One region of the Halomonas sp. SCS19 genome, then DNA from elsewhere that is predicted to be linked to it. Evidence: riboswitches for the same ligand, from Rfam matches in the RefSeq annotation. Region 1 holds a riboswitch; the other holds the start of a gene.
What was found. A riboswitch is a leader RNA that binds a small molecule or an ion and turns the genes downstream of it on or off. The one in region 1 is predicted to bind thiamine pyrophosphate.
Positions count from the first base shown of each region.

Region 2: it holds a riboswitch for thiamine pyrophosphate, as region 1 does, so the genes downstream of both, NFH97_RS01715 (sodium:solute symporter family protein) here and thiC (phosphomethylpyrimidine synthase ThiC) in region 1, are expected to answer to the same signal.

Region 1 is NZ_JAMSHN010000001.1:630,079-642,004, forward strand. Features, by position in the region: gene NFH97_RS02540 (OpgD/OpgG family glucan biosynthesis protein) at 1-1,064, shown strand, start outside; gene mdoH (glucans biosynthesis glucosyltransferase MdoH) at 1,064-2,965, shown strand; gene NFH97_RS02550 (hypothetical protein) at 3,165-3,869, opposite strand; gene NFH97_RS02555 (GSCFA domain-containing protein) at 3,985-4,923, opposite strand; TPP riboswitch at 5,685-5,838, shown strand; gene tenA (thiaminase II) at 5,920-6,588, shown strand; TPP riboswitch at 6,600-6,734, shown strand; gene thiC (phosphomethylpyrimidine synthase ThiC) at 6,812-8,764, shown strand; gene NFH97_RS02570 (acetate/propionate family kinase) at 9,049-10,263, shown strand; gene pta (phosphate acetyltransferase) at 10,260-11,926, shown strand, end outside.
Region 2 is NZ_JAMSHN010000001.1:429,186-441,111, reverse strand. Features, by position in the region: gene NFH97_RS01720 (LLM class flavin-dependent oxidoreductase) at 1-68, shown strand, start outside; gene NFH97_RS01715 (sodium:solute symporter family protein) at 184-1,629, opposite strand; TPP riboswitch at 1,710-1,812, opposite strand; gene NFH97_RS01710 (hypothetical protein) at 1,872-2,660, opposite strand; gene NFH97_RS01705 (sensor domain-containing diguanylate cyclase) at 2,832-4,511, shown strand; gene NFH97_RS01700 (TolC family outer membrane protein) at 4,989-6,356, shown strand; gene NFH97_RS01695 (hypothetical protein) at 6,340-7,197, shown strand; gene NFH97_RS01690 (SapC family protein) at 7,242-8,045, shown strand; gene NFH97_RS01685 (LEPR-XLL domain-containing protein) at 8,117-11,926, shown strand, end outside.

The sequences.
Region 1 (11,926 bases):
TTCTGGGCGCGTCCTACTTCCGCCTGGTCGGCCGCGACCAGGGCTACGGCCTGTCGGCCCGTGGCCTGGCCATCGACACCGCCCTGCCCCAGGGCGAGGAGTTTCCTGCCTTTCGTGAATACTGGCTGGTCAAGCCGCAGCCCGGCGATACCCACATGACCGTGCTGGCGCTGCTGGACAGCCCGTCTCTGGCCGGCGCCTACCGCTTCGACATCGCCCCGGGCAAGCGCACCCAGGTCGACACCGAGGCCCGCCTGTTTGCCAGGGAAGACGTCGAGAAGCTCGGCGTCGCACCGCTGACCAGCATGTTCCTGCATGGCGAGATGGATCGCCGCCAGGAGGACGACTACCGCATCCGGGTACATGACTCCAGCGGCCTGCTGATGGCCACCAGCACCGGCGAGTGGACCTGGCGCGTGCTGGAAAACCCCGAAAGCCTCCAGATTTCCGGGCTGCAGGACACCTCGCCCAAGGGCTATGGCCTGGTCCAGCGGCCCCAGCACTTCAACGCCTACCTGGACATGGAGGCCCGCTACGAGCGTCGCCCCAGTCAATGGGTCGAACCCCAGGGCGAGTGGGGTGAAGGCCATGTCGAGCTGGTGGAGATCCCCACCGACAGCGAGGCCCACGACAACATCACCGCCTACTGGGTACCCGCCAACCCGCTGATGGCCGGCGACTCCCGCACCTACCGCTATCGTACCTGGACCTTCGGCGACACCCCCACGGCCGAACCGCTGGCTCGTGTGGTGCGTTCGCGCCAGGGCTGGGGCGGTGTGCCGGGACAGAGCGATCCCCCTGACGAGCGCCTGCGCCAGTTCATCATCGACTTCCGCGGCGGTGAGCTCGAGGGACTCGATGCCAGCCAACCGGTCGAGATGACCCTGACCACCTCCAGCGGCGAGACCGCCGAGGCCAAGGTCACACCGCTGCCCGACGACGACACCTGGCGCGCCAGCTTCACGCTGCTGCCCGACGGCGACCAGCCCGCTGATATCCGCCTGACCCTCATGCTTCGTGGCGAGCGCCTGAGCGAAACCTGGAACAGCATCTGGAGCCCCTGATGAACGCCCATACTCCCGAGGTACCCTGGCCACGCCTGCGACGTCTTGGCGTCGGCCTGGCCATTGCCGCCACCACGGCGCTGGGGGTCTGGACCATGTTCAGGATCCTCTACGTGGAGGGCATCAGTCCGCTCGAGATGGCGATCATCGGCCTGTTCGCGATCACCTTCGGCTGGATCACTATGGCCTTCTGGAGCGCGCTGATCGGCTTCGTGCTCAACCTGACCGGGCGTGACCCGTTGAGCCTGAAGCCGCGCCATTCCTATCCCATGCGGCCCGAAGGCTCCCACTCCCGCACCGCCCTGGTGATGCCGATCCACAACGAGGACGTGCTGCGAGTCGCCGCCGGACTCGAGGCCACCTGCAAGGATCTGGATGACCTGCCGCAAGGCATCGAGGTGGAAGCCTTCGTGCTCAGCGACAGCACCGACGACGAGGTGGTAGCCGAGGAAAAGGCCGCCATGGCCGAGCTGCAGAAGCGCCTGGAAGGCCACTGCCAACTGCACTACCGCCACCGTGACAGTAACGTCGGGCGCAAGGCAGGCAATCTGGGCGACTTCTGCACCCGCTGGGGCAGCCACTACGACTACATGCTGGTGATCGACGCCGACAGCCTGATGAGCGGCACGACCGTCATCGAGCTGATCGACGAGATGATGGCCAACCCGCGCCTTGGCCTGTTGCAGACGGTGCCGATTCCGGTGCGCCAGGACAGCCTGTTCGGCCGCGCCAACCAGTTCGCCGCCGCGCTCTACTCGCCGATGCTGGCCAGCGGTCTGAGCTTCTGGCACGCCACCGCGGCCAACTACTTCGGCCACAACGCCATCATTCGCGTGGACGCCTTCACCGATGCCTGTGGCCTGCCGGAGCTGCCCGGCAAGCCACCGCTGGGTGGCGATATCCTGAGCCACGACTTCGTCGAGGCGGCGCTGCTGCGCCGTGCCGGCTGGCAGGTGCGCATGCGCACCGACCTGGGCGGCAGCTTCGAAGAAATGCCGAGCCATATCCTCGACTACGCCAAACGCGACCGGCGCTGGGTCCAGGGCAATCTGCAGCATATGCGCCTGCTCGGCGGGCGCGGACTGCACGTGCTCAGCCGTCTGCACTTCTTCTTCGGTGCCCTCGCCTACCTGTCGTCGCTGGTGTGGCTGGCGATCCTGGTGATCAGCACCATCGACGCCCTGATCCGGGCGCTGGTGCCGACCAACTTCTTCACCTCGAGTTCGCAGCTGTTTCCCGACTGGCCGATCGCCCCACCCAACCTGATCATGCCGCTGCTGATCGGCACCCTGGGCATGCTGCTGATGCCCAAGGTACTGGGGCTGGTGCTGGGGCTGATCCAGAACCCGCAGGCCTATGGCGGACGGGCCCGGCTCGTCGCCAGCATGCTGCTCGAGACGCTGTTTGCCATGCTCATCGCGCCGCTGATGATGGTGTTCCACAGTCGTTTCGTGATTCAGGTACTGAGCGGCCGCACCGTGGCCTGGGATCCACAGTCCCGCGAGGGCCGCGCCCTGCCCTGGAAGGAAGCCTTTCGCCACACCTGGCTATGGTCACTGATCGGCGCCTTGTGGGCGCTGGTGACCTGGGCCTTCACCCCGAGCTTCTTCATCTGGCTGACGCCGGTGTGGCTCGGCCTGGTGATGGCCGCCCCGCTGGTCCGCTGGAGCTCCAGCCTGAGCATCGGCCGGGCCCTGAGGCGCGCCGGCCTGTTGCTGGTCCCGAGCGAGACCCGCCCCCCGGCGGTGGTAGGCGAGCTTCGCGTCGCCGAGGCACCACCGCCGCCGGCGACCCCGGCTGAGCCGCCACGGGAAATCCCCCGCGAGATGCCGGTGCAGTCCTTTCGCGAGCACGGCACGGAATCGGCGCCGGAAGTCTCCGGCGAGAAGCCCGTCGACTGAGCCGGTGCCGTGGCACAGCGTTGTGTCCTCCCCCTCCTTTTGCATCATCCGGAGGGGGAATCCCAGCGGACTACTACACGTCAAGCATAGTGGCGTGATCCATGATTCATCTGTTTGCCGCTGTCTGGTGGTAACACTTTGCTCTACAAAGAGCGTTCTCCAGCTCCGAATAACACACATCCGCCAGGAAAACCCTTTGTCAATCTCTACTTAAAAAGCAGGATAGCCACTTTTTCCCGAACTCTTCGTTCATATGCCTGATATCATGGTCTGGATGCGCTTCCTCATCCATGGCATCCCCTACAGGCAATCTTTTACTTCCCTTCGAGAGCTCCCGCTCCGTAAAACATCCGTTGACGATGGTATCAGCAGGCTGAGCGATCAACTCGGCATTGCATTTATCATATACTTCATCGTTCATCAACTTTATTCCGGACAGGTAGCTTTCCGGAGGATAACTTCTATCATCACCTTTCTTCTGAATAGGCAGGGGATTATGTCCAACATATATCTTTTTGTTGGTCACGCTCCTGATCATTTCCATGATCTTCCAGGACGTCGTACCCTTGACACTATCCAGCACGGTTTGATTTATTACTGCTGATGAAAAAAATTTGCCAGGTTCGACAAAAAAAACTTCCATCTGAAGTCCGTAAATCAAGAATAGATCATATTCAACGATATCAATCTCACTCTTGCCACCCGATGTATAGGTGATGGTTCTCTTTAATCTATCTGTTTTTGGAACCAGTTTATTATCGATGAGAATCAGTCCACCCAAGCCATTACTTCTAGCGGTAAAGAAGACAAGATTATATTCTTGATGCCACTCTGGCATCAGGTCCCAGGCTCTTTTCAAAGCACCAACGTGGCTATTGCCCAGCACACAAATATTTTTCTTCATTCCTTACCTCCAAAGGCGTCGAAGATCTCTTCTTCGCAAACCAGATCATTAATTTTCTTTACGTTACCTACCCTCTTGTTTTGTTTTCCGAAAATCTCAGCGCCAAACTTTGTCCTCAGAGAAGAAAAAAATGATTCATCACAAAATCGACACCGTGGGGGTTAACACTTCGTTGATTGGGTTCGAAAAACACCCCCTTGAAAACCGGGCTGTTGATTATTTCATACGAAGGAAAATAATCCACATAATTACAACCTCTAGAAATCTGCCCAGCCACGGCACGCAACACTGACTTGGATTCCATTGTAGCGACGATCACGTTGTTCCTGGAGTTTGTCGCTACCAAAGGAACAGGGGAAACTGTCAATATAAGGCGTAGCGCAGGATTCTCATGACGCATTATTTCTATGGCATCTCGCAGATCATTCATCACAGAGGGATACATCTGATTCTTGAACGCATGGATACCTTTCAGGTAGGTCCCTGCTGAAGTCCCGGGACACATCGGATACTCGTAGCCGTATTCCGAATTGAACCAGCTTTCAGTCAACCCTAGGGTGAAGACAAAGAAGTCTGATGAGACGATGCATTCCCTAAATGCTTTTATTGTCTCCTCTCGAGAGAGCATTAACTCTTCTTTACTACAGAAACCCTCCGGTTCCACCACGGGGCGAAAGGGATCATAGAACCGTCCGTCCTTTTCCCAAATCTCCTCGGGCGGCTCTTTTATCCCTGTTGCCCACTCTACCCACTGCTTCAACAATGAGGTGGTGTATATATTCCCGGTTCTTGCCGAAAAAATATTGTAATTGTATTTTTTTGCATTTTCCTGCGAGAGCCCCTTGGGTGGAGTTTCTGTCGAGACCCAGTTGAACCCTCTGCTATCAAGAGCATTTCCAATATGTTGCGCAAAGCAGGAACCGAAGGTAACCACTTTACTATCCTTTGTGATCTTGAACTTTGGAGACCACAAATTGGATATGTCAAAAATTGACTTTTCGGATACAGCTTTTTTCCAGAAGGCACGGTCTGGAAGTGTCGAATATGGATTCATCTTACTCACCTCAAATATAAGATATAATATCGGTCGCGAACGAACAAAATTGATAACGTCTATCTTAAATCACCCATTGCCACGACGAATAGGAATGTTTACGCCAACACTGGCATCTCGTCTTCCTTTCTAAAATATTTGCATAAAAAAAGATAGGCGAAATATTTGTCTATTGTGTTGAGAAACGAGCACTGACAACGGCCCCGGAACCCTTCATAAAACCTTTCCCATGCACCATTTCCCTGACCCATGGGGGGTTCAAAAGAGAACAAAGCAAGCATTTTTAGCTTCCATGAAAACTCGGCGAACCAATGCTTCCAATAAAACGGGACCAACACACCTTTCACTTTCTTCCCTTCTTCACAAAGGAGTCGTCAAGCGCACAACGAATGTCAGAATATCGATAAAAAAACGTACTTTTTTCACTCTAGATTCTCTCACATCTTCTCTATCAGGCAGCCGCAAAACACGCAAATACAATCCAGAGAACATCCAAGAAAAACCACGAAAATACCCCTTTAAACAACAACAAAATCGTCGAAACTTTGTCGAATTGATCAATCAGGACTCTACTTCGCCACATTTCCTCAATCGGATAAAATGCATTCTCAACCATGCGGAAACTTCTCCAGATATCTGGGCAGTTGCACTCTCGCGATATCGTGGGAACCTCCTCCCCCCAGCGGCGTATCTACTGATCGGGATCGGTTCTTGCCAAGCCGAGGTGGACTCCCTTCGAGGTCATGCTAGACTCGATTCAGACTCGCTTGACGGGGTGCCGGTGAATCCGGCTGAGATGGCGCAGGGCCAGGGTGACGAATCACCGGCCGCCAGCGCCGATCCCGTGGAACCTGATCCGGGTGCGGTGTGGCTTCACACCTTGAACCGGCGTAGGGAATCAGGCGGTGGTGTCTGCCCCTGCGCGCGCACCTCCCTCCTTTCTCGTCGCCGTGTCCTTGGCCGCCGCCCTCCGGATCCGCACCAACCGGAGGCAACATGGGCTACCGCTTTACCGATCTTGTCGACGCCTGCCGCGATGACTGGCACGCCTACATCGAACACGACTTCGTGCTCGCCCTTGGCCGTGGTGAACTGGCCGACGCCAGCTTCCGTCACTATCTGAAGCAGGACTATCTGTTTCTGCTGCAGTTCTCCCGGGCCTACGCCCTGGCGGCCTACAAGAGCCACAGCCTCGACGAGCTGCGCGGCGCCTTCGACGGCATGAAGACCATCCTCGACGTGGAACTCGGCCTGCATCTCGCCTTCTGCCGCGACTGGGGCATCGGCGAGGCCGAACTCGCCGAGCTGCCCGAAGCCCGCGCCACCCTGGCCTATACCCGCTACGTGCTGGACGCCGGCAGCCGCGGCGACCTCTTGGACCTGCACGTGGCGCTGGCCCCCTGCATGGTCGGCTACGCCGATATCGCACGAAACCTCAACGCCCGTTCGGACACCCTGCGCGGTGCCGACAACCCCTTCGACGCCTGGATCGCCATGTACGAAAGCGACGACTTCCAGGCCGCCGCACGCCAGGAGCAGGCCTGGCTCGATGATCAGCTTGGCCAGGTATCCGGCGAGCGCTTTGCGCGACTGTCACGGATCTTCGCCGACGCAACACGACTCGAGATCGACTTCTGGCAGATGGGACTCGATCTAAGCGACTAACACAATCAGCACCACGCTTGACGGGGGGCCGCCAGAGGCGGCTGAGATCATGCAGCGCATGGGACCCGTTGAACCTGATCTGGGGGTAACCCCGATGCCATGGCATCGCGGTGAGGACCAGCGTAGGGATCAAGCGCTCACGGCCCAGGCCACGACGCCCCCTCCTTCCTCACGCGATGCACACAACAACGCCAGCACCCAGTGCCGTGAGAAGGACAAGCCAATGCCGCTCGATCAACCCGTTTCCGCCAACAAAACTCGCCATAGCGCGCACTTCCTGGCCGAGACCGCCCAGGTCGACCAGGCCGCAGTTACGCCCCTGCCGGGTTCGCGCAAGGTCTATGTAAAGGGCTCCCGCGACGACCTGCGGGTGCCGTTTCGCGAGATTTCGCTGTCGGCGACCCGCACCTCCGGGGCCGACGAGGCCAATCCGCCGCTCTTGGTCTACGACACCTCCGGCCCCTACACCGATCCCCAGGTCGAGGTCGACCTGCGTCGCGGGCTTGCCGAGTTGCGCCGGCCCTGGATCGAGGAGCGCGACGACACCGAATGGCTCGATGGCCCGACCTCGGACTACGGTCGCCGACGTGCCAACGACCCGACGCTCGCCCCGCTGCGTTTCGAACTGACCCGAACGCCGCGCCGCGCACGTCGTGGCGCCGACGGCAGCGCCGGCAATGTCACCCAGCTGCACTATGCCCGCCGCGGCATCATCACCCCGGAGATGGAGTTCATCGCCATCCGCGAGAATCAGCGCCGCCAGGCCCTGGCCGATGGCTATCGAGGCAGCGACGAGGTCGAGCGCATCCTTGGCCACCAGCATCCCGGGCAGGGCTTCGGCGCCCGTCTGCCAGAGGAGATCACCCCCGAGTTCGTGCGCCAGGAAGTCGCCGCCGGGCGCGCCATCATCCCCGCCAACATCAACCACCCGGAAGCCGAGCCGATGATCATCGGGCGCAACTTCCTGGTGAAGATCAATGGCAATCTGGGCAACTCGGCGGTGACCTCCTCCATCGAGCAAGAGGTCGAGAAGATGACCTGGGGCATCCGCTGGGGCGCCGATACCATCATGGATCTGTCCACTGGCCAGAACATCCACGAAACCCGCGAGTGGATCATCCGCAACTCGCCGGTACCGATCGGCACGGTGCCGCTCTATCAGGCGCTGGAGAAGGTCAAGGGCGTGGCCGAGGACCTCACCTGGGAGGTGTTCCGCGACACCCTGATCGAGCAGGCCGAACAGGGCGTGGACTACTTCACCATCCACGCAGGCGTGCTGCTGCGCTACGTACCGCTGACCGCCAACCGGGTCACCGGCATCGTCTCCCGCGGTGGCTCGATCATGGCCAAGTGGTGCCTTTACCATCACCAGGAAAGCTTCCTCTACACCCACTTCGAGGAAATCTGCGAGATCTGCAAGCAGTACGACGTGGCCTTCTCGCTGGGCGATGGCCTGCGCCCGGGCTCGGTGGCCGACGCCAACGACGAGGCCCAGATGGCGGAGCTCAAGACCCTGGGTGAGCTGACCCATATCGCCTGGAAGCACGACGTCCAGGTGATGATCGAAGGCCCCGGCCACGTGCCCATGCACCTGGTCAAGGAGAACATGGACAAGCAGCTCGAGTACTGCGACGAGGCGCCCTTCTATACCCTTGGGCCGCTGGTGACCGATATCGCCCCGGGCTACGACCACATCACCTCGGGCATCGGAGCGGCGATGATCGGCTGGTACGGCTGCGCCATGCTGTGCTACGTCACCCCCAAGGAGCACCTGGGCCTGCCCGACAAGGACGACGTCAAGACCGGCATCATCACCTACAAGATTGCCGCCCACGCCGCCGACCTGGCCAAGGGGCATCCCGGCGCCCAGCGCCGCGACAACGCCCTGTCCAAGGCGCGTTTCGAGTTCCGCTGGGAGGACCAGTTCAACCTGGGCCTCGACCCTGACACCGCCCGCGCCTATCACGACGAGACGCTGCCCAAGGACTCCGCCAAGGTGGCCCACTTCTGCTCCATGTGCGGCCCCAAGTTCTGTTCCATGAAGATCAGCCAGGAGGTCCGCGACTACGCCCGCGACAACGGCCTGGAGGGTGACGGCGACGCCGTCATGGCCGGCATGGAAGAGCGCGCCCGGGTCTTCCGTGAACAGGGTGCGGAGCTCTACAAGGAGGTCTGAACAAGGAGGTCTGAGACAAGCCATTCCCCGGCGCATCCCCGGGCAGCGTTCGACTGCCCGGGGATGCACGTCTTGTACGCCCGGTTCCAGTTCCGCCGCACAAAGTTAGACAAAAGTCTAATCCAAAGATTCATGCACTTGACGCTCATCACGGCTTCGTTGGATCCACCAGCAAAGCCGTTCGACTACCTCCCCAGGCCAGTTATTCGCGCCCCGGGGCGGTGCTAGATTCGCCGCCATCCCACGCATTCTCGCCTCACCAAGGCGTCTTTTCTGGAGATGGCATGAAAGCCCCGATTCTGGTGATCAACTGCGGCTCCTCTTCGATCAAGTTCGCGCTGGTCGATCAGGCCCCCGACGCTCCCCGACTGTCCGGTATCGCCGAGCGCCTGGGTAGCCACGAGGCTCGCCTCAAGCTTGTAGACGAACACGGCAGCACCCGCGAGGTCTCGCTTCCCCGAGCGACCCACGCCCTGGCGCTCAAGACGATTCTCGAGCACCTTGACGTCCACCGGCCCATCGGTATCGGCCACCGGGTGGTACACGGCGGCGAGCGCTTCACCGCCGCCACCCTGCTCGACGACGCCGTGGTGCGCACCATTCGCCAGACCATCAGCCTGGCTCCCTTGCACAATCCGGCCAACCTCGACGGTATCGTCGCCACGCGCCGGCTGTTCGAGGATCTGCCTCAGGTGGCGGTGTTCGATACCGCGTTTCACCAGACCCTGCCGCCCCACGCCTACCGCTACGCCATCCCCGAAGAGCTCTACAGCCGACACGGCATCCGTCGCTACGGCTTCCACGGCTCGAGCCATGCCTACGTGACCGGACGCCTGACAGAAGTCAGCGCCCGTGGTGAAGGCGGCTGGCTGATCGCCCACCTGGGCAATGGCTGCTCCGCCACTGCGGTATGGGCCGGCAGAAGCCTGGACACCAGCATGGGCATGACCCCGCTGGAAGGCCTGGTGATGGGCACCCGCAGCGGTGACGTCGACCCCGGCCTGCACCTGCACCTGGCGCGCCAGCTGGGCATGTCGCTGGAGGGCGTCGATCAGTTGCTCAACCAGAAGAGCGGACTGCTGGGGCTGTCCGAGCTGACCAACGACATGCGTGAGCTCGAACAGGCCGCCAGTGAAGGTCACGCCGGCGCGAGCCTGGCCATCGAGGTGTTCTGCTACCGCCTGGCCAAGTCCCTGGCGGGCCTGGCCTGTGCCCTGCCCCGGATCGACGGCATCGCCTTCACCGGCGGCATCGGCGAAAACTCTGCCCTGGTGCGCGCCCGGACCCTGGGCCACCTGGAGGCCCTCGGTGTACGCCTGGACGCTGACGCCAACGAGAGCCTCCCGCGTGGCGAGGAAGGCCAGATCCACGACCGAGGCACCAGCTCGGCGCCGGAGATCCGCGTCATCCCCACCGACGAAGAAGGCTATATCGCCAGCCAGACCCGGGAATTGATCGCGAGCCTGACGTCCACGCCAAGGCTCGAGGAGGTTCAGTGAGCACCCAGTCCCGCACGCTGCTGCTGATCCCCATCGACGACGGCGTCGCCCTCACCTCCGCCGGCCTCGGCCTGCTTCGTGCGCTGGATACGCTGGGGCTGGACGCGGGTTTTCTGCAGCCCTTCAGCCAGTCCGAAGGTGGCGAGCAGGCAAGTGACAACGACGAACGCGCCCGCTCGCTGGTGGCCAGCACCCTGGGCATAGGTTCGCCGCGTCCGATCTCGCGCCAGACACTGGAGCAGTATCTCGGCCGCGACGATCGCGATGGTCTGCTGGAACTCGCCGTGGAGCGCCACGCCCGCGTCGCCCGCCCTGCCACCGGCAAGGCACCGGCGCTGATCGTGGTGGAGGGCGTTCGCCCACTGCCGCGAAACGCCTACGCCTTCGACCTCAACGTGCGCCTGGCCAGTGCCCTCGACGCCCAGGTGGTACTGGTCGCCGATGGACAGATCGCCGATCCCCAGGAGCTGGCCAAGCAGTTGCAGTTCCATCGCCAGAGCATCGACGCGGTGGGTTCGGTGCGTACCCTGGGTGCCATGCTGATGCGACTGCCGGGGGACGGCGACGGCTCGGCCATCGACCAGACCCTGGCCTCGGTCAGCGAGGTCGAGGCCCGCGCCCATCGCCAGCACTGGCAGCAGCAGCTCGCCACCGGCGCCGATCTGACCCTGCCGGTGGTCGCGGCGGTGCCCTACCGGGCCTCCCTGACCGCACCGCGTGTGGTAGACGTGGCCCGTGCCCTCGATGCCAGGATCCTGCACCACGGCGAGGCCGATCGCCGCCGCGTCGCCCACTCGACGCTGGGGGCCCGCAGCGCCGAGCACCTGCTCTACGCCCTGCGTCCCGGCGAGCTGATCGTGTCCCCCGGGGACCGCGACGACACCCTGCTGGCGGCGGCCCTGGCCACCATGAATGGCGTGCCCCTGGCGGGCCTCCTGCTGACCCACGGCGAGTCACCCAGCCAGCAGCTGATCGACGTCTGTCGCCCGGCGCTGGCCTCGGGGCTGCCGGTACTCTCGGTGGACACCGACAGCTACGCCACCGTGGCCCGGCTTACCGAGATGTCCGGCGGCATCCCGGTGGATGATCACGAGCGCGCCGAGGCCATCTGCGCCTTCGTCGCCGATCACCTGGATCGTGACTGGCTGCTGGCACTGATTCACGACGACGCCCAGCGTCGCCTGTCACCGGCGGCCTTCCGCCATCAACTGGTCAGCATGGCCCAGCACAAGCGTCGGCGAATCGTGCTGCCCGAAGGCGACGAGCCACGCACCCTGGAAGCGGCCATCCTGTGCCAGCGTCGTGGCATCGCCAACTGCGTGCTGCTGGGCAAGCGTCGCGCCATCCTCGAGGTGGCCAAGGCGCGTGGCCTTGAACTGCCCGATGACCTCCAGATCCTCGACCCGGACGCCGAGCGTGGTCGCTTTGTCGCCCCCATGGTCGAGCGCCGGCGTGGCAAGCTGACCCCGCTGACCGCCGAGGCCCAGCTTCATGACAGCGTGGTGCTGGGTACCATGATGCTCGCCGAAGGCGAGGTCGATGGCCTGGTCTCCGGCGCCGTGCATACCACCGCCAACACCGTGCGCCCGGCCTTTCAGCTGATCAAGACCGCCCCCGGCTACGGCCAGGTGTCGTCAGTGTTCTTCATGCTGCTGCCCGACCA
Region 2 (11,926 bases), 200 kb from region 1:
TGTTTCGACGCGAGTACCAGGGCCGCACCCTGCGCGATCACCTGGGGCTGGTGCGGCCCGGGCGCTGATGAGCCGGAACTGCCAGGGCCCCTGATCGCCAGGCCTTGAAACGACAACAGCGGGACGCGTCAGCACGTCCCGCTGTTTTTTATCACGCCTTGCCAGGCTGTCAGCGTGGCGGTGTCAGCTCTGGAAACGCCGCACCAGACTGCCCATGCGGGTGAAGTCATAGTCCTGGCGGGATGGCAGCAGCTTCATCAGCACCAGCGAGACCAGCACCGGCACGAAGGCCGCCAGCAGGAAGGATTCCAGCAGGGTGGCGGTACCGCCGCTGGGGGACGGGAACATCGCCAGCCCGGCGACCAGACCTGCAGCGGTGCTGAGGACCGCGTTGCGCCCGTCGTAGCGGCGATTGAACAGACCGAAGAACACCGGGAAGGCCGCCGCCGAGCACAGCAGGTCCGCCAGCAGGAACAGATAGAGCACGCTGTAGCCCTGGGCCGCCACCCAGGTCACCGGCACCGCTGCGGCGACGATCAGCCAGCGTGCCAGGCGCATCAGGGTGGCTTCGCTGGCCTGGGGCAGCAGCCGGTGCATGTCGACGGCGATGATGCTGGAGGTGGCGTTGACGGTGGTGTCGGCACTGCTCATCACCAGGGCCAGACCCAGCGGAATCAAGGCCAGGGCGAACCACAGCGGCACCTCGGACAGCAGCACGCTGAACAGCGCCACCGAACCGTCTCCCTCGAGCCCGAGGCCGACGAAGGCCAGGCCGAACAGGCCCATCAGCACGATCACCGGAAAGTTGAACAGCCCTGCGATCCAGAAGCCCCGCCGCAGCACCTTGCTGTCCCGGGCGGCGTAGATGCGCTGCCAGGTGCCCTGGTAGAACAGGCCGGTCAGCATCACCGCGATAAAGAACGTCAGGCCGGCACGCAGGCCACCGGCATCGGTGACATCCAGCAACTGGGGCGCACGTTCCTGCAGACCCTCGAGCGTCGGCGCGACGCCGCCGGCGGCCTGCCAGCCGAACACCAGCAGCAGCGCCAGCAACGGCAGGATCACCAGCATCTGTACCTTGTCGGTGAAGATGGTGGTGCGCAGGCCGCCGTAGAAGGTGTAGAGCAGGGTCGCGATCATCACTACGCAGGCGGTCAGCCACAGCGGGATCGGCGCCAGCAGGGTGACCATATGGGCGATTGCGGTGAGGCCTGCCGCCAGCGAAATGAACAGATAGAACAGCATGATCGTCAGGGTGAAGGCGTACATGGTGCGCCCGTAGCGATGGATCACGAACTCGGTAAGGCCGTGGCCTTCGGGGATCAGCTCACGCATGCGTCGTCCCAGCGGGATCATCACCAGGCGCGGGACCATGGAACCCAGCGCATAGCCCAGTACCGCGCCGATGCCGCCCCAGGTGGCCGCCTGGGCGGGGCCGAACAGGATCCAGGTGCCCAGGGTGGTGGCCACCAGGGTCAACACCGTGGCGCGGGTGTTCTGGCTGTTGCGAGCCGAGATGTAGTCATCCAGGCCGCCCTGACGACGTCGGGCATAGATCAGGCCGGGGATGGCAAAGATGGCGGCGCACAGCAGAAGCCACAGCGCCGTCCAGGTGGGATCGAGCATCATCGAAAGAAGACCTCTTTCTTGTCGTTGTCCGCAGGGACCGGTGGACAGGCGGGACGAGCGGCGGACAGGAAGAAAGAGGAGATAACGCAACCATCCTTCCCTTCGCCGGCATGACCCGGATCAGGTTCAAAGGGTTACCGCGTGATGCGGAATCTCAGCCGTCAGGCTCCCCCAGGAATGCGCACAGCGTAGGACCGCCTCCGATGGCTGTCAATTGGCGCTTTGGCCGCAGCGACGGGGCGTCAGACGGTGGGCGAGGTGCGCAGGCTGTGCCAGCCATCGTAAAGCCAGTTCGCCGCTCGGCTTGGATCGATGTCAGTCATCGCCAGATAGCCATGACAGCAGGCCTCGCGGCTCGCTCGCGCAATGGTCGAGGCGTCGGTGGCGTCCATCACCAGGGTGCGTCGGTGCCCGCCGCCGCCGCGCAGGAAGGGAGCTGCGGGCGCGCGCTGGAACTCGACGCCTGCCGGCAGGGGCGTTGTCGAGTGATGCGTGTCGGGGTAGTCCGGGGCGCACAGGATGACTTCGAAGCCGAGCCGTTGTCCCTGGCGCGCCAGGTCGGCATTGACCGGGGAGTGGCCGGTCAGCACCAGACGCAAGGCCGGCTGGATCAGCACCTCGACGACGTCGTCGCCGATCTGGACCAGCGGATTGGTTGGCGTGGGTCGCTGCAGGTTCATGGACGTACTGCCCAGGCTGACGCGGCGAATCAGCGATGGCTGGCCGGCGAGCGTTGCATGGATGACCTCCAGGTGCACCAGGGTCTCGCTGCTCGGTGACAGGCGCTCGACCAGGCAGGGGGTGCCATCGTTGGCGTTGTTGTCGATATTGACCAGACAGGCGCCGCCGTCCCGGGCCTGGGTCAGCAAGATGGGCTGTCCGGCGTACCCGGGGCCATCGGCATCGCTGGTGACGCTCAGGTGGGGGAAGGCGGGAGCAGGGGTGCCCAGGCGCGTGCACAGCCAGCTGGTATCCCCGCGATTGGCCAGCGTCAGGGCGTGTTCGATGGCGACAAGGTCCTGGTGGTTCATGGGCAGCTCCCGCGGCGGTGTCGGCGACGCCAGCATAACGTGGAAGCGGGCAAGCGAAATAATCCGGCATCTATAAGCATCTTTTTATAGGCTAGAGAAGACGGCACGCGAGCCGCCAGGGTATTGACCTGCTGCCGGTCCAGGGCAGGGCTTACGCAAGGAGATGTCCTCATGGAGCGTTTTGCCTGGGTGGAAGAGGCATTGGTGTCGTCCGGAACGGTGCTGGTACGCCTGACGCCGGAGTTGCAGGTGCACGACGTGGTCGGTGATGCCGTGCGCGTGCTGGGCGAGCCCGGAGAGGTCTGGATCGGGCGGGGGCTGGCAGAGCTGCCTGGCGAGGCCGCGGCAGTAGCTGAAGCCTGGGTCTCCCGGGGTGCCGCTCACGCTGCCAAGCCTTCGATGCCGCTGGAACTGGGTGATGGTAGCTGCTGTCGCCTGGCCGATGGTGGGCTGGTGCTGCGACTGTCGGCTCGGCAGAAGGCAAGCCGCGGTGTCATCGCGCGGATGGCCGACCACCTGCCGGTGATGGTGGCCTACGTCGACCGCGACTTCTGCTTCCGTTTCAACAATCGTGCCTACCTCGACTTCATCGGCCTGCCTGCCGAGGCGCTGATGGGGCAGCCGGTGTCTTCGGTGCTCGATGCAGACTCCTACGCCAAGATCCGGCCACGTTTCGATCTGGCACTGGCGGGGCAGGAGGTCAGCTACGAGGATTCCCTGGTGCTCCAGGATGGTCGCCAGATCTACTTCAAGGTCCACTATCTGCCGGACCTGGTGGAAGATGAGGTGATGGGCTTCTACGCCATCATCCAGGACGTCTCCGAGTATCGCTCGATGATCCAGTTGTTACGGGATGTCCATACCGGGGTAAATCGCACCGATATCGGAGTATCAGAGATCGTCGACATGCTGCTGCGTGACGCCTTGAGCTATCTGAGGCTGGATATCGCGCTGGTCAGTCAGGTCGAGGGGGAGCGTTACACGGTGCGCTGGGCGGCCTCGGATAATGCGCCAGTAGGGGCCGGCGACAGCTTTGCACTGGGTGACACCTACTGTCGGCTGACCCTCGACGCCGATGACGTCTTCCATTCCCACCGCGCCGGGCAGGACGAGCGAGTCAAGGGCCACCCCTGCTACGAGAACTTTCAGCTGGAGACCTATATCGGTGCACCGCTGCGGATCCAGGGCAAGGTCTGGGGAACCCTGAACTTCTCCAGTCCGTCGGTGCGCCGGCACGCCTTCAGTGAGGTCGACATCGAGTTGGTCCGGCTACTGGTCGGGGCCGTCGAACGTGTCATTTCCAACGAGATGGAGGTCGAGCGTATTCGCCTCGAACGTGATCAGCTGGAAGACCAGGCGATGACCGATGCCTTGACCGGACTCCCCAATCGAAGCCAGCTGGATCGCCACGTCACCCGCCTGATCGAGGAATGCGACAGTGGCGGGATGGTGTTCTCGCTGGCCGCGGTCGATATCGACTTCTTCAAGCAGGTCAATGATGGTTTCGGTCACGCGGCCGGTGACCAGGTGCTCACCTGGCTGGCGCAAACAGTAGCCAACTGCCTGCGTGATGGCGATCTGGTGGCGCGCACCGGCGGCGAGGAATTCGTGGTGGTCATGCGGCGCACCGCCTTGCCCGAGGCGATCAAGGCGGCCGAGCGGGTGCGTCGCGCGGTGGCAGGGGGGGAAATCACCCTGTCGGATGGACAGGCGATTCGCATCACCATCAGCATCGGCGTCAGCCAGTATCGCAAGGGGGAGGGGTTTGCACCGCTGTTCGAGCGCGCCGACCGGCGCCTGTACAGCGCCAAGCGTAGTGGTCGCAACCGCATTGCCAGCCTGGATGAATAGTGCCCAGGTATCGCCAGGTGCAGCGTTGTCATCGCTGACGTAGGGCTTTGCTCGTGCTGACGGATCAGGCCGAAAGGTCTGCTTTGGTTGGCTGAGTGATCTCAGGCGTCTTGGTCGAGGTTGCAGCGGCTGGCAGGCCCTGGCATCAACTTCCCGTAACGGGATTTTCACCACACCCTCGGCCCCGAAGAGTGCCTCCTGCCTAGGCGTAGTTCCTGAACTTTTCAGGTTTCAATGTGTTACCCGATTCCCTTCGGTGGCGGAATGCGATGGCGGGTATGAACTTTCTCATCTTTTGCGATGTAGTTTCCTACTGCGTCGATACTGCGTTGATCATGTTGCCTGCAAAAGAGTAGATAGGAGCTGTGTTCCTACAAAAGATGTGGGTAATATCGTACATCCGTTGTTAATAAAATATTACAAAGCAGTTGCGTAATGCCGGTGTTTGTCCCACCGGTGCGCAGGGGAAAAATCATCATGCATCTCAACAAGCTTGCGTTCGGCCTGGCGTTGGGCGGGTGGGCGTGCCTGCTTGCTCCGTCCGTGCTGGCAGAAAGTCTGCTGGAACTTCACGAGCTCGCGGTGGACAGCGATCCTCAGTTTCAGGCCGACTTTTATGGTAAGCAGGCCACCGATGAGCGTTACTATCAGGCGCGCTCAGCGCTGCTGCCGCAGATCAATGTCAATGTCGAGCGCAGCGAGATCTCCCAGGACATCGTCAGTACCGACAACGAGGTCTACGGCAGCGGCAGCACGTCCTACCCGACCACCGTCTACGGTGTCTCGCTCGAGCAGTCGATCTATGACTATTCCCGCTGGGCAGCCTTTGGCCAGGCCAAGCTGGAGATCCAGCAGGCCGCGTCCGAGCTCGAGGTCTCGCGCCAGGATCTCTACCTGCGGGTGGCCGAACGCTACTTTGCGGTACTCGCCCTGTCGGAAAACCTGAGTTTCCTGCAGGCCGAAAAGAAGCAGGTCCAGACCAATCTCGAGCAGGTCAGGGCGCGTTTCGAGGACGGTTTGATTCGCGAGATCGATCTGCTCGACGCCCAGGCGCGTTTTCTGCAGGTCGAGGCGCGCGAGCTGGACGTGGCCAACCGTCTGCGCGATGCCCTCAATGCCCTGGCCGAGGTCAGCGGCGTGCGTCCGGTGGAGCTTAGCCTGGTCGATGAGGACCTGACCCTGGCAAGCCCGGAACCGTCGTCAGTCGAGGCCTGGATCGAGCTGGCGATGCAGCGCAATCCTCGTCTGTCAGCCGCACGGCTGGCGGTGGAAGTGGCCAATCAGCAGGTCAAGGTGAGTCGCGGTGGGCACTATCCGACCCTCGATCTGAGTCTCGACTACGACAACGACGAGACCGAGGGCTCATTGTTCGGCGGCGGCAGCGAGGTCGAGACCCAGACCATTCGGGTCGGCCTCGATGTGCCGGTCTACAGCGGTGGGCGAGTGTCGTCGGAGGTGCGCGAAGGGACCCGTCTGATCGAGGCAGGGCAGGCTCGACTCGAACAGGTGCGGCGTGAACTCGACCGCGAGATACGTGCGGCCTTCGAGGGTATCGTCACCGCCATGTCCCGGGTCAGGGCTCTCAGCGAGTCCTTGACCGCCAACCAGCGCATCGTCGAATACCGCCAGGTGGCCTATGAATCCGGAGTCATGCCGGTGCTCGAACTGCTCGACGCCGAGCGCGATCTGTTCTTCGCCCGCAGCGAACTTGCCAGTGCGCGCTACGACTACCTGATCAGCGTGCTGCGGCTGAAGCATGCCGCCGGCGTCATCAATGGCGAAGACCTGGCGGAGATCGACGCCCATATGAATGACCGGATGGACCTCCTTGCCTTCCAGCACTGAACCCCGGCCCTTCGCCGAGCGTCAGGCGTTGATCGAGTCCTGGCTCGATAGCCTCGCGCGTCCCTACAGTGCCGAGCGCTCGGTCAAGTGCGCTCCCGCCCGCTGGGCTCCTCAGCGCAGGCTCTACAGTGTGCCGCTCGAGGGCGTTGACGCCGACGATCTTGCGGTGCGCCTCGAGGGGTTGCTGGAGTCGCTGGCGCTGGCGCCTGGCGACCGGAGGGCCTTTGTCGCCGGACTGTCGACGCAGACGATGGCGCACTATCTGCATCTCGGGCTGGAGGCCGCGACCACCAAGGTGTACTGGGAAGCGCCGCTGCCGGACAAGGCCCTGCCGGGGCGTCGCTTCCCGCTGTACCAGGCGTGGAAGTGGCGCCCTGGCGTCGACGCCAGTGTCTCCGACTATGTCCTGCTCGAGAGCGCCGAGGCGGTGCGCCATGCAATGGCGAGCACGCTTGCGGCGATGCCCCCGCTCGTCGGCGACGTGATCGAACAGCTCGAGGTCAGCCACGCGCTGGCACGAAAGCCCTGGCCACCGTTGACCGTGAGGATCGAGGAACGGCGCCAGGGTCGCGATACCGGCCGCGATTCCCTCAATCTGCATCTACATCCGGCCGAGATACGTCTGGGCGAACTGGCGGGCCTTTTGTTGTCGCTGGCTCGCGAGTGGCGCTGTACGTCGCGCGCACAGGCGATCGAGTGGATTGCCGCCCACGGCGACAAGCCGCTGAGCAACCTTTCTCTGGGGTTCGATGCGAAAGGCGAACCCTTCGTGACCTTCTACCACGGGGTGACTCTGGTCTCCCCGACTTCCACCGGCGCGCTGGCCGCGCAACGACGCTGACGTCCAGGCCCAGGGACGACACTCAAGTACTAGAGGACTCTTTCATGGCGACTCAACTTCTTATCTATCGCAACGTTCAGCCGATCACCCGCGACAAGCATGGCGAGCTGTCGCTCAAGGTCGGCAAGGACTTCGGCTTTGCCAGCGGGGTGAACTCGGTGCCGCTGATGGCGGCCGAATTTCCGACCGCCGCCACCGACCTGCCGATCGTCTTCACCCAGGCCGACGACGGGGTGCTGCCGGTCGCCGTGCTGGGACTCGAGCAGGACCAGAATCTGCTGGTGGACCGTGAAGGCCAGTGGCGCGGTGAGTACGTGCCGGCCTTCTTCCGCCGCTATCCCTTCGTGTTTGCCTCCGCCGACAACGACAAGACCTTCACCCTGTGCATCGATGATGACTACGAAGGGCTCAATCGTGACGGTCGCGGCGAGCGCTTCTTCGACGCCGACGGTGAGCAGACCCAGTACCTGGGCAAGGTGCTGGACTTCCTTCAGGACTATCAGGCGCACTTCCAGCGCACCCACGCCTTCTGCGCCCGTCTGGTCGAGCTCGACCTGCTCGAGTCGGTCGAGGCCCAGATTCGCTTGCCGGAAGGTGGTCAGCGCACCCTGACCGGCTTCCAGGCGGTCAACCGTCAGAAGCTCAAGGCGCTGCCTGAGGACAGCCTCAAGGCGCTGCTGGACAGTGACGAACTGGAGCTGCTCTACGTCCACCTGCAGTCGCTGCGCAATCTCAATCGACTGAGCCGTCAGGCGCAGGGTGGTTCGCGGCTGGGTGCTCTGGCCAAGGGCGACCCCGCCGAGGAGGCGGTCGCGTCCGACGCCGAACAGGACACTCCCGTTCACTGATCGACCGAGATCAGGGGGCGTATCGTCGCCGCGATGCGCCTCTTGACGTTTTTCGCCACCGGAGTCCCCCCATGAGTCGCCACCAGCGCAAGCCTCTGTCCGAATTGATCGCTCGTCTTCTCCGCCAGCCCAGGCGTGCTCGTCGTGCCCAGGCAGAGCCGTCCCGGTTCGTGTTCGAGGGACTCGAGCCACGCATGCTGATGTCGGCGGACCCGCTGACCGCCAGCGTGGCCGGTGGTGCCGAGATGACGTTGCGGGTGGTCGAGGAGAACCAGCAGCAGGTGCTGCAGGTGGTCGAACTCGACGAGCAAGGCGTCAGTCAGGTGGTGGCCTCACGCGGTCTCGATGAGGCCAAGGCCAGTGGCGGCGTGGTCATCCAGGGCAGCGACGCCCAGGACATCCTGCGCGTGGACCAGAGCCTGCTGGGCAAGGCGGATGGGTTGCTGGTGAGCTTCCAGGGCGGCGACGGCGACGACGTTCTGGCACTCGAGCATAGCCAGGGGCTGACCATCACCTTCGCGGGGGGCGAGGGCGATGATCGCATCGAGGGCATCCAGGGCAACACCGAGTGGCAGGTGAGCGCCGATGGGGCGGGCAGCGTGGACTGGTCGAGCACCACCACGGCGGCGCGCAACGATAGCTGGCTCAGTTTCACGGGCATCGAGACGGTGAACGCCGCCTCCTATCGCCAGGGCGACGACGGCGTGCTGTCAGCCACGGACGATGCCGCCCAGCACCGGCTCTCGAGCAGCCAGGACGGGGCGCGTTGGTCGCTTTACGACGAGGGCAGTCTGGGGCTTGGCAATATCGCGTTCAACGGCATCGACCGACTCGACGGTCGGGCCGGCCAGATCCTCGACTTCAGCGACTTCTCCACCTCGGTAGAGGTCGATCTGGGGACCGGCAAGGCCACCGGCTTCGTCGGTATCGACGGCTTCAATCACGTTATCGGTACCGGCGGCGACGACCGCCTGATCGGTGATGTCACCTCGCAGGTCGACACTATCCTCGACGGGGGTAATGGCAACAACCTGATCGTCGGGGGCGGCGGCGACGATACCCTGAAAGCCGGCGCCGGTCGCAGTACCCTGGTGTCGGTGAGCGGCAGCGATCGCTTCGAACAGAGCGAGCTGGGCAGTGAGTTCACCCCCGAGGAGGCCGAGCTGACCTATGTGGTGCAGCGCGCATCCGGGGACATCTCCCTGACCAGCGCTGGCGCCACCGCCACGATCACCACCGGCGACGGCAGCCTGAGCTTCCAGCGCCAGCCCGTGGAACTGGTGCTGTCCGCCGCGGGGACCGGCCAGACGCTGAATGCCAGCGGCTACTCGCTTTCCGGCGTGACCTTCCAGAGCCTGGATGGCGCCAGCAATAGCCAACTTGTCGGCAGCGCGCAGGACGACCGATTCGTGCTCAGCGCCGGGGGCGGCAGTGTCCAGGCCGGTGGCGGCAACGACCGCATCGAGGCCAGCGCCGACGCCGACATGACCCTGACCGATACCGCGCTGAGCGTGACCGGCTGGACCAACTGGGTATTGGGCGACGTCGAACTCGCCACCCTGGTGGGCGGTGCTTCTGCCAATGTGCTGGACGCCTCTGCGTTCAGCGGTTCGGTTCAGCTGGAAGGCGTCGCCGGTGACAACACCCTCAAGGCCGGCGCCGGCGACGCGGTACTCCTGGGCGGCAGTGGCAACGACATCCTGGTCGGGGGTGTCGGTGACGACGTGCTGTTCGGCAATCGCGGCAGCAACAGCCTCGATGGTGGCAGCGGCAGCGACTCGGTGCTGGGCAGTACTTCCCACAGCTTACGTCTGTTCGGCGGCAGCGGCAGCGCCACCCTGGTGCGCGGTGACGTCGCCGAGGAGCGCGAGCTGGTGTGGTCGCGCAGCGCCGGTGAGACGGTGGTCTTCCACTTCGCCGGCGAGCAGACAGACGCGCTGGCCTGGGACGCCGACGCCCTGGCGGTACAGCAGGCGCTCGAGGCACTGTCTGCGGTGGGCGAAGGCAACCTGCAGGTGGCCCGCGAGCTGTTCGAATCCGCTGGTGAGCAGCAGGTACGCTGGCGCGTCAGCTTTATCGGCGACTTCATGGCCGTGGCCGACGACGGTGCCTTCGCCAAGGCGTTGGTCGGCAGTGGTCTGGCGTTGGGAGCTTCCGGGGCCAGCGCCACGGTGACCTCGACCCAGGTGCGCGCTCGGGAAGCGGGGCGTGAGAGCCTGGTCGGCATCGAGCACGGCATGCTGCGTGCCGAGTTTGGCGACACCGTGCTCGACGCCAGCGGCTTTGGCGGCAGTGTCTATCTCCAGGGGGGCAGCGGCAACGACCTGATGATCGGTGGCGAGGCCACGACCCAGTTCGTGGCGGTAGCCGGGGATAACGTCATTCGTGCCGGGTCTGGGCAGAACGAGATCCGCGGCGGCGTCGGCCAGGATCGTCTGGAAATCGTCCTGGCCGATGGCCAGAACGCCATCAACGTAAGTGGGGACAGCTTCAGCATCGACGGCGGGACCGCTTCGAGCTATCGCGATATCGAGGCGCTGACGCTGGTCGGCAACGCCGGCGCCAACACCCTCGATGCCAGTGGCTGGCACGGGGTCGGCGAACAGACCCGGGTCACTGCGCTGATGGCCGCTGGCGGCGCCTCCAACGCCAAGATCGAGACCTTCCTCTCGGCGCTGGGCGATGCGATTCCCGGTGCAGAAGACTTCGCCAGCCAGGCGGAGTACGAGTCCTATCTGGCGCGTTACGTCACCGGTAGCGAACTCGAGAACTCCGGCGCGTACCTGAGCTTCACCCTGCAGAATGGCGAGACGCGGGTGCTCAATGTGGCCGACGCCCGCACCCTAGGCGACCTGCTGGTGCTGCTGGACAACGTCGAAGGTCTGACCGCGAGCTTCGATGGTGCCAGCGGGCGCCTTGTGGTCACCGACACCACCACGGGAAGCGCGAGCTTCGCCGTCAGCGCCGACGCCACCGCGAAGATCCTGACCGATGCACTCGGCATGGGCGTCAGTGCCGACAAATGGCAGAGCACCGCCTTGAGCGGGACCGGCGTGGTGCTGGACGCCAGTGCCGGCGGCAGCGATGCCCTGATCGGTAGCCGTGGCGATGACCGTATCGTCGTCGTGTCCGGCGCCGCCAGTGTCGCCGGCGGCGCCGGCACCGACAGCCTGCTGGCGGCGGCGGGCGACTCCATGACGCTGACCGATACCGGTCTGGTCGTTGGTTCGGCCACAACCACGCTGTCCGGGATCGAGGCGGCGCGCCTGAGCCTGACCGGAGGCGCCGACAAGACCCTGACGGCCACTGCCTTTACCGGCGCTTTGGCCATCGATATCGCCGAGGCGGCGACCGACACCATCGTGAACGCCAAGCCTGGCGATCAGGTCGAGGTGGAACTGGCGGCGGGGAGCCTCGCCCGGCTCGACGACGTGACCGTCAGAGAGGGCGCCAGCCTGGTGGGCTACTGGGATGGCGACGCCTCCCTGTCCAACGTGACCAGAACGTTCTCCAGCAGTGTCGAGCTGCGTGCCGACGGGGCCTTGACCCTGGACAACGTCGATCTGAGCATGAGTGATCCGACGCAGGGACACGATCTGTCGATCCTGGCGCGTGAGCTGACGATCGGTGGCGATAGTGTGATCGATGCCGGTAGCGGCGAGTTGCACCTTGGCGCGCAGTTGTTTCAACCCCTGCTGGCGCCTGCCAATGGCCTGGTCGACGTGGGCCTGTTCGACCTGTCGGTGGATATCGACAAGGCCACGCTCAAGGGCGGGGACGTAACCATCGATGCGCGTCTGGTGGATCCCGATCGCGACTGGTTCAACCTGCGCACCGGCGTGGCCTTCCTCGACCAGGGCATCGATACGGCGCTGGACTTC